4 regions of the Paenibacillus sp. MCAF9 genome follow, and region 1 is predicted to be linked to each of the others. Evidence: riboswitches for the same ligand, from Rfam matches in the RefSeq annotation. Region 1 holds a riboswitch; each other region holds the start of a gene.
The links. Region 1 has a riboswitch for cyclic di-GMP ahead of AB4Z45_RS15340 (SpaA isopeptide-forming pilin-related protein). Riboswitches for the same ligand answer to the same signal wherever they lie in the genome.

Region 1 (2,200 bases):
ATCTGTGGTTACTACGATCTGCTGGGTAGCCACTAAATCGGTGGTAAAGCCATCTAAGGTTAATTCTTTTAATGTGTAGGTGCCGATAGGCAATTCGTTGAATTGCAGAATACCGTTACTATTGGTAACGCCGCTTTTGACTAATTTACCGTCTTTCCAAAGCTCGAAGGTAATGCCAACATGAGGAGCCCCTTCGACATTATTTAAAAATTTGTTGATGATGATACTGCCCGTACAGCTGTTCGAAAGCTTTAGATTCCATGCTAAAATTTTGTCACCATGAGCGCCGGGACCTAATGTCTTAATTAAATCTCCGCTATAGATATCTAATTGATAAGGCAAGCATCTGGGAATGTTAATCGTAACGGAGTAAGTACCTGCTTTTGGATATATAATAGACTGTCCCTCAAAAAATGTTTGCTTGTTGTATGGAATGGTTGTATCGCCGGGTCCAGGTGCCCAGTCAGCAGGGCCTTCATAGCCGGAGAAACTGACTCTAACACAATCTTTTGTCGTCTGGAACGTAGCGGTAGCTGTTCCGTTATTATTGACTACGATATTGGAATGCGTGGCAATGACATCCTTGCGATCCGATGAATACTGTGGACAGCTATTCTCATCTACGAGTGCCGCAGCATTTGTACCTTGATTGCTATCACCTTCCGCCATGGCAAGGGAACTAAGCGACAACGAAAAAATTAATAACAGAGCCAGGGCTAAACTGATTTTTTTCCTAAAATAACGCATCTTTCACTCTCCTCTTAGATACGTAGTGGGGTTCCAAGAGGGCCGGTTACACTACTAGCTCCATATAATCCAAGTGTCCAATTGTAGATTATACTTCATCGCTTCCCTAGTTATTTTGATTGTGAAAATCCACTCTCCCTTTCTATATGCGTGCACCGGTTAGATATGCATGCTTTCATATTAAAATGATAACATGTATTGGAAATTGCTCAAGGGTGTTTCTTTGTCAGAAAATGACTAATAATCATCATAAAGCAGGATATATTTTTGGCATAACACACATTTTGTCACCTTGTCCCTTGATTGCGGAACCAGTGGGCTCTTCATGGCATATAGTGTCACAAAGAGGAGGTGGCCGCCATGTTTGAACTTCTACTTCTTGTTATTGGCTGTTATGCTTTGGCTGCATTGTCGGTGCATCTGGCGTATCGAATTTGGCGAGGGCGCCAGCAATCCAGCAAGCATTATGTGCTCGTAGCTGACGTTCAGCAAAACAATATGGAATGGTATGTACGTTCGCTGTTTTCTTTCTCTCGGCGAATGGGAAAAAACGTTCGTTTGACGATCGTAGATCAAGGGGTTACAGAGGAGACACTGGCTATTGTTGAACGATTAGCTAGAAAGGGCGATGAGGTCAGGATTCACTCTAATGGATCTAATCCTTTGTCTGAAAGCGAAGGCAGTAAGCGCTCTCAAACAGAGGGTGTGGATGGAACTCAGCTGCTATGGCTGCTCCAGGCAGAAGGAGTTGTGTCGCTTTCTGATCATGCGGTGCTAATTGATTTGCAAAATCCGACAGATTTGTCGAAAATGCCATTTTAGTATATAATCTACGGTAATGAAATAGTCGGAGTGAAGCACACTCAATAACGCAAATGCGTTGTTGGGTGTGCTTTTTTTGTTTACAGTGCTTTCCAACATCATTCTCCTTTTGTCTGGGAAGGGAGAGGCCGTATTTAACTTAACAGATGAATAATGAAGTCAGTTCTATAAAGTGTCAAGGGAGCGAATAGAGATGAAGGCTCAATTGTATGTTGTTAAAGTGAAAGGCTGCTGGCAGGCTCGACTGACTATCAAGGCAATGGTGGATAAATACTTCTGGATGCATGGAGCGTTTGGTGAAGCGGGATTCTTGAACAACGAGATCGCAGAGGAGGGATGGCTGCTAAAAGAAGAACTGCCGCTCGGGGATGCGTGCATTGCAGTGGAGCTTTGGGATGCGGCTATTAAACGTGGCAGCGGCGGCAGAAACAGTGCGAGTAAAAGCTTGAATGAAGGAGGACGAAATGCTGATCATGAGGCGATTGAGCTATTGGCCGCATGTGCGGAGGAGGCAAAAGCTGATGGGGCGGGTGGAGATGCAGCAACTGGCGGGTTGAATAGTAGTAAACAGAAATACAGCGAGCTGGAGAGAAATTATCGGAAATACAGTGGAGAAGTAGAGCAAGCAGGT
Region 2 (2,200 bases), on a different contig from region 1:
GCTGCCAGATATCCTTATACACGCTTTGGGTAATATCAACAGCATCAACGACTGTACTAATGGCCAAGTACTGTGCCATCCATTGCTCATTCAACCGTTTAGGAACATCCGGCAGCTCCAGCAACGGCTTCATCGTCGTGCACATCGCTAGACGGCTTCCGTTCCAGTGATAATACAATGTTCGACAACCTGAGAAGTCTCTGGCAGCAAACACTCTTTGTTCTCTTTCATCCCATATCATAAAAGCAAAATCACCGATCAGATGCTTGGGTGACTCAACCCCCCATTTCGCATAGGAGAGTAAAATCAGTTCGGCATCAGTGATTTGCACTCTACGGTCAAGCTCTACATTTAATGCTTCAAACAGCTCAATGCGGTTATCAATAATTGCATCGGCACTTATGACTAAGCGTCTTTCCGAATCATAATAGGGATTGCATTCCCCGACAGACTCTGGTGTAATCCATTGATTATGGCATCCAACAAACACATTGTTCTTATTCCATGCTTGAGCTGTATTGCAAGGAAACCGTGATAATTGCTGCATCAGTCTATTCCCCTGATCTAACACATGGGCTGTCTGATCAACTTCATAAACGACTGCTATTGCGCTCATTCGTGCCTCCGATTTAGATAGCCAGCGTGTTCTTCAATCGAACGAGATGCGAGCATCATTGAATGTCTTTTAGTTCTTAATAAAGAACATATTTGAATAATACACTTGAAAACAGACGTTGTCAATCGTTTTTTCACCAAAATATCACAAAATAAAACGAAACATCGTTCTTTTATAAGAACAACATTTCGAAATGGGTTTAACCTTATTTTTTTCTAATTTAGACGTCATTTTATTTTTTATTCGTTAAAACTTACAAGCTTTCGCAATTAAGAATTATTCGTTATAATAGTGTTAGTCTACAACGAAGAGATAACGGGGGAGTTTGCTATGATCGGAGAACGTATTCAGATGCTGCGCAAGAGAAAAGGCCTATCCCTAACGGAGTTGTCGCAACGGGCAGGCGTCGCAAAATCTTACTTAAGCTCTATTGAACGAGGGCTTCAGCAAAATCCTTCGATTCAATTTCTCGAAAAGGTAGGCGCAGTATTAAACGTAACGGTTGAAGAATTTTTAAATAGCGATGAAAACAATGATCGTAAAACAAACAATCTAGACACCGAGTGGGCCGATCTAGTTCGAGAAGCAATGGCTTCTGGCGTAAGCAAAGATCAGTTTAAAGAATTTTTAGAATTCAATAAATGGAAAATAAAGCGAGAGTAGCGCTTTATTTTCTTTTATACGGCTGTTTCTTGTATATCATCTTTCTTGCTTTCTTCAAGACATAGTAATACCTTTCTAACATCTTCCTTGCTAAACCCCAAAGAACGTGCATTCATGATTAATGCTACCCATTCCATATCTAAATCCTGATTATCCTCTGATTTTGTAAGTACCATTTTCCCATGTCCCCCATTCAATTTGGGACGGTTGCACCACTGACTCCATGCGTTTAAGGTGCCCAGATACTAAACGCATTTCAACGTCTCCCTATGCTTGTCATTCGTTTATAGATGTATTATAAATCACTTTAATTGCGTATGCTGTCGCTTCCTGTCTCACAAAAATGAAAGATAATTACATTTTTTGTCGAATTTATTTAATGATTGTTAAAGGGAGCAGGGGAAGGAAATAGAGCCCGCCAGATCAAATTAGGAGCTCTAAAATGTTGCTTTATTAAAAGAGCTATCCGGTATATTATTTTGCTGCAAGTTCAGATTTCAACAGTGCATCTTCTTCATAACCATTCGGATTTGAAAATTGCCATCTCCACGTATCGCTGCACATTTCTTCTATTCCTTTTGTTGCAAACCAATTCAATTCTACATTTGCCTTCAGCGTATCTGCATAACAAACAGCAATATCGCCAGGTCTGCGACTAACGACCTCGTATGGAATGCTTTGACCAGTTACCTTCTCGAAGGCTGCAATCATCTCTAACACACTGTAGCCATTCCCAGTGCCAAGATTATATATATTCACATTTGATTTTCTACTCATCTTTTCCAGTGCCTTTACATGCCCCTTTGCTAGATCTACTACATGAATGTAGTCTCTCACTCCAGTGCCATCCACAGTTGGATAATCATTTCCAAACACATGCAACTGTTTAAGCTTGCCAACAGCTACCTGCGATATGTAAGG
Region 3 (2,200 bases), on a different contig from region 1:
TCGTCTTTCCATTAAACACAAGAGTTGCATTAACTGGCTGTATTGCAATTGTAACGCTCGTTTGCGGCTTCTGGCTGCCCGTAGCGGCACTCTGCAATTGTTTCTTCAGCGCAGCAAGCTCTTTCTCTGTTGGCTCGGAGATCGTCGCTTTCGCACCATCCCAATTTACTGTTTTTAGCAGCGCGTAAGAAATATAACGAATCGGTACGTATGTACTTCCTTGATGAATAAATGAATATTGTCCATCGGGCAGTTTAAGCGCTTGTCCATCAAATTGCAGCTTAATGGGCTGTGTCTTTGTCTTAATTGTTTCGGTTGCTGCGGATGCAGCGGTTGCAAGTACAGATGACAACATCATTACAACCAGAAAAATAGATAGAATACGTGACTTTTTCATAGAGCCTCCTCAGAATAGTAAAGCTTACTTGTTTAGCGAGTTTGCAATTACTGCAAGCGCATTGGCTCTAGCACCAGCCTTCGCACTCTCGTATTGCGCGCTCCAATCCGGAAAGCTTTGCTCACCTAGATCGGCTGCTTTATACTCGCTCTTGGCATTGCTTATTAATTGATTGAACCTGGCATCACAATCGGCTTCCGCAGAAAATACCTTATTCAGGTATTTACTTTGAATAGTAGCAAGCGTGGCTTCTTCATCCCCGCTGAGCTCTTTAGCAATCTGCTTAACCAAGCTATTGCTAGTTGCTTGACACGAAGATTTCAGTTTTTCCAGCTTTGCTGTAACCGATGCATCAATCTCTTTTTTCTTTTGGGACTTATTTTCGGAGTTTGAAGATCCCTTATCCGGCTTTTGTCCCTTGTCTACATTATTAGACGCTTCATCTGGCGGCAAAGTTGCGCTCGGACTAGGTTTAAGGACTTCATCTGGCTGCGTCGTTGGAACTAGATCAGACTCTTGTGATGGAGTAGCATCAGGTTCTGAAGTCTGATCTGTCTGATTAGTAGATTGTTCATTGGGCTGCTCCGTAATCTTCGGTGACTCTTGTCCTGCATTGCTATCTGCAGCTTCTTCAAGACGCCCATTCAGTTCATCTACCTGATTTAACTTCGAATAGAGACTCATGCTTCCATAAATGACAATACCGATAACAACAAGAGCGCCTGCGATAATCAAAAGTGTTTTGTTCGTTTTTTTCATTGTTTTGGTTTCATATGAGCCACTAAAGAAGCAATGATTGCATATGAATCTCCTTTTTAAATTTTAAAATAAAAAAGCTGACGCTTCATAGTGACGGGGCGTCAGCTTGCGGATATAGCGTTTTCAGATCTGTTAACGACGCCACGTGCTAGTTCATGAGACAGCTGCTAGTTTATTTTTGTGATAAACAATCCTCAAATAAATTTCCATGCGCTTTTTCTCATCTAAGCAATCTTCCCACAGCAATTCATTGAATCCCATACAGAGCTGATGCCATTCACGTACAACGTTTGCGCGCATGAACATAATAATAACCTCCATGTTTCCACATAAACCACGCGGGAGGCACGATATTCGGTAGCTGGCTGGCAGTCTTTTCAAAGATAAGCCCCTGTAGCTTTGCGTCACCACTTTTCAATGGTTTTGCCTTTATCGTGTGGTTATGCGGTTGTTTTGTTTAATGGTATGGTAACAAATTTGTTGGGGGGTGTATAGGGTTTGTTGTAAGTCAAACAAATAGAATCAATCAACAAAATTAAAAAATTCAGTGATTCAATTACTAACTGATTTCAGTTTAAGTGTTTTTCGATTAATGTTTTTAAACAAGAATATAATAACCATTTAAATACTTTTTCGTCTAAGGTATTTGCTATACAATACTACAATCGGTTTTTTTGTGTATTCTAGACTAATAAAAATAATTACAACAAATATTATACAATTAATTAAAGATTTCACTATAATACTTATACTCAAATAGCTTATGATTAATTGTATTCCGATTAGTGTCAAAGCTAATGTCATCTTTAATCTTGGGTACGCAATACTCACAAACTTTCTCGTATCAATAACTCTTATTACCCACATAATAGCAAAACTTACCATTGTGGATATAGCTGCGCCATATAAACCGAAATGAGGTATTAATAAAAAATTTAGTAATATATTTACTGTCGCACCAATTAAGGAAGTATATAACGCACCCTTGGTTTTTTTCATAGCAACGTAATTCGTACCAATGAATGCAGAAAAACTAGAAAATAC
Region 4 (2,200 bases), on a different contig from region 1:
TTTGCAAGGTCTTTCTGAATGTGACATTCACCTCAACAAATTGGGCAAGCAGCTTTTGATAGCCTTCTATTCCAAACGCTAATAGCGCGCTATAAATACTGATGGAACTTCCCATTCTTGAGCATTCAAGAGTATAGCTGGTGTGATATTGTCCATATCCACGGTGTCCAACATAAGGAGTTTCATCTGGATCCAAATCAAGAAGCTTTAAATCAGCAGCATTTTTTACTAAAAATAAGCTCGTTGAATAAGGCGTCTGTCCCAGTTTTTGAAAATCGAAACAAAGCGAGTCTGCTTTCATGAGATGCTGCATTCTCTCTTGAATCAACTTTAGAGCAACAAGCGTATCACTCTCAATGCTTAAAGGGTTTCCTTCAAAATCGTAATCATTATAAAATGCAAAAAAGCCACCTAAAGCTGAGTCGGCATGAATATGCGGTCTTTGAATGTTATGCTTCTGCGAGAGCAGCTCTGTCATTTTATAAATGTCATCTATGTTATCAATACCCATTGCATCAGTCGTACCCGTAGTAGCAACGACGTATATTGGGATGCCTCCGTGCATAATGACGTTTTCCATCTTTTCTTTCAAATCATTTACATCCATTGATGAATCTTCATTTGTTCTGATTTTAATTAAATGTTTGCTCCCTAGACCTGTAGCCTCAACTGATTTATAAAGGCTGTAATGGGCCGCTTCCGAACAAAAGGCATATAAATTTTGTGGAACCCCGTTTTGAGCTGCAGTAGGACAGGCTTTATTTATTGCCAGCCTTAAACCAGTGAATATAGCTCCTTGACCGCCCCATGTCGTATATCCGCCGCTTTCAGAAGGATTATAGCCTACGAGATCTGACATCATCGCCACGACTTTCACTTCAGCTTCCGCAGCCGCCGGACCATACACATCCCATAAATTATTGCCATTAACCATAAACGCTGCAATCATGCCAAGTACACCTGGAATACTAGCCATAGGTAAAATGTTTGTTAAAAAGTATTTTGTATGGTAAGGATGAGCATGAAGCAATTTTAAGAGTTCTTTATTGACTTCTTCTAATGGATTTCCCATTGCGGGAATTCTGCTTACCTCCGCTAGTTCTTTATAGAAATGAGGACCACGTTCTTTTTCTCCTTTAAGAAATACCGATTCCGGATCTTTTAATTCATCAACACCACTTACAATCTGTTCAATTAAATCTAACATGTAATTTCGTTGCGTTATGTTGCCGTCTTCACTTGGAAATAAACTTTTAATATTAGGCTGGTCTTTCCTATTCATGCTGTACCACTCTCCACCATTCATTTTTCTCTCTATTTTTTACAATCAAAAAGGCATACCTAAAAATAACCATAGGTATACCTTCTGCATATTAATTCGCAACTGGCTGACATTTCTTTGAAAGAAGTAGTCCCTATAGCTTTGCGTCACCACCTTTCGATGGTTTTGCCAATATTTAATTTGGACAAATTTTCAAACTTATTAGCAAACATTTACATCTATCGAAATCATTTTACTATTTTATTTTTCGGAGATCAATATAATTTTTGGTTAATTATGTCTTAAACTAATAGAGTTGCACCTATATTTTCAAAATCTTCATACTTTTCCATCACTATTTCATGTAAACATAAATAAATTCTTTACAATGGTCATAGAAGATAGATATTAAATATTAAAAGCTCAACAATTTCCCTAAAGAACACCTACAGCGACAAGCACCCAACCAATCATAAAAGAAAGCCCGCCTAGCGGTGTAATTGGACCAAAAAACCGAGCTTTAGCAACACTAAGTACATATAGGCTTCCCGAGAACAATATAATTCCCGCTACCAAAAACCAACCGCCCGTAATGATCATTTGAGCACCCGGATACTGACCCGCGAGCAGTCCAATCAGAATTAAACCTAATGCATGTGCGATGTGATACTGTACGCCGACCTCATAAACCTTCAGCTTGTCCGGTGTGATCTTACTTTTCAGTGCATGTGCGCCGAAAGCTCCAATTGCGACCGCGAGCACCATGAGAATACATCCGAGCATAATAAATGTTTGCATATCAACATCTCTCCTCATTTTATGAATTTGCAAGTTAAGCATATCATGATTGAACGGAGCAGGGAATTACTAGCAATACTCCAATACCATATATAAAATTACAATTTCAATTTTTTTCTCTACATAATAATTTCCGATTGA

Region 2: another riboswitch for cyclic di-GMP. It lies ahead of AB4Z45_RS09905 (anti-repressor SinI family protein); the one in region 1 lies ahead of AB4Z45_RS15340 (SpaA isopeptide-forming pilin-related protein).
Region 3: another riboswitch for cyclic di-GMP. It lies ahead of AB4Z45_RS17650 (hypothetical protein); the one in region 1 lies ahead of AB4Z45_RS15340 (SpaA isopeptide-forming pilin-related protein).
Region 4: another riboswitch for cyclic di-GMP. It lies ahead of AB4Z45_RS26150 (pyridoxal phosphate-dependent decarboxylase family protein); the one in region 1 lies ahead of AB4Z45_RS15340 (SpaA isopeptide-forming pilin-related protein).

The regions. Positions count from the first base shown of each region.
Region 1 is NZ_JBFREL010000007.1:286,504-288,703, forward strand. Features, by position in the region: gene AB4Z45_RS15340 (SpaA isopeptide-forming pilin-related protein) at 1-747, opposite strand, end outside; cyclic di-GMP riboswitch class II at 779-862, opposite strand; gene AB4Z45_RS15345 (glycosyltransferase family 2 protein) at 1,108-1,569, shown strand; gene AB4Z45_RS15350 (DEAD/DEAH box helicase) at 1,763-2,200, shown strand, end outside.
Region 2 is NZ_JBFREL010000004.1:425,470-427,669, reverse strand. Features, by position in the region: gene AB4Z45_RS09915 (asparagine synthase-related protein) at 1-616, opposite strand, end outside; gene AB4Z45_RS09910 (helix-turn-helix domain-containing protein) at 947-1,279, shown strand; gene AB4Z45_RS09905 (anti-repressor SinI family protein) at 1,294-1,455, opposite strand; cyclic di-GMP riboswitch class II at 1,474-1,555, opposite strand; gene galE (UDP-glucose 4-epimerase GalE) at 1,754-2,200, opposite strand, start outside.
Region 3 is NZ_JBFREL010000010.1:57,156-59,355, forward strand. Features, by position in the region: gene AB4Z45_RS17645 (copper amine oxidase N-terminal domain-containing protein) at 1-397, opposite strand, end outside; gene AB4Z45_RS17650 (hypothetical protein) at 422-1,156, opposite strand; cyclic di-GMP riboswitch class I at 1,510-1,594, opposite strand; gene AB4Z45_RS17655 (lipopolysaccharide biosynthesis protein) at 1,778-2,200, opposite strand, start outside.
Region 4 is NZ_JBFREL010000027.1:36,153-38,352, forward strand. Features, by position in the region: gene AB4Z45_RS26150 (pyridoxal phosphate-dependent decarboxylase family protein) at 1-1,282, opposite strand, end outside; cyclic di-GMP riboswitch class I at 1,377-1,462, opposite strand; gene AB4Z45_RS26155 (DUF423 domain-containing protein) at 1,697-2,059, opposite strand.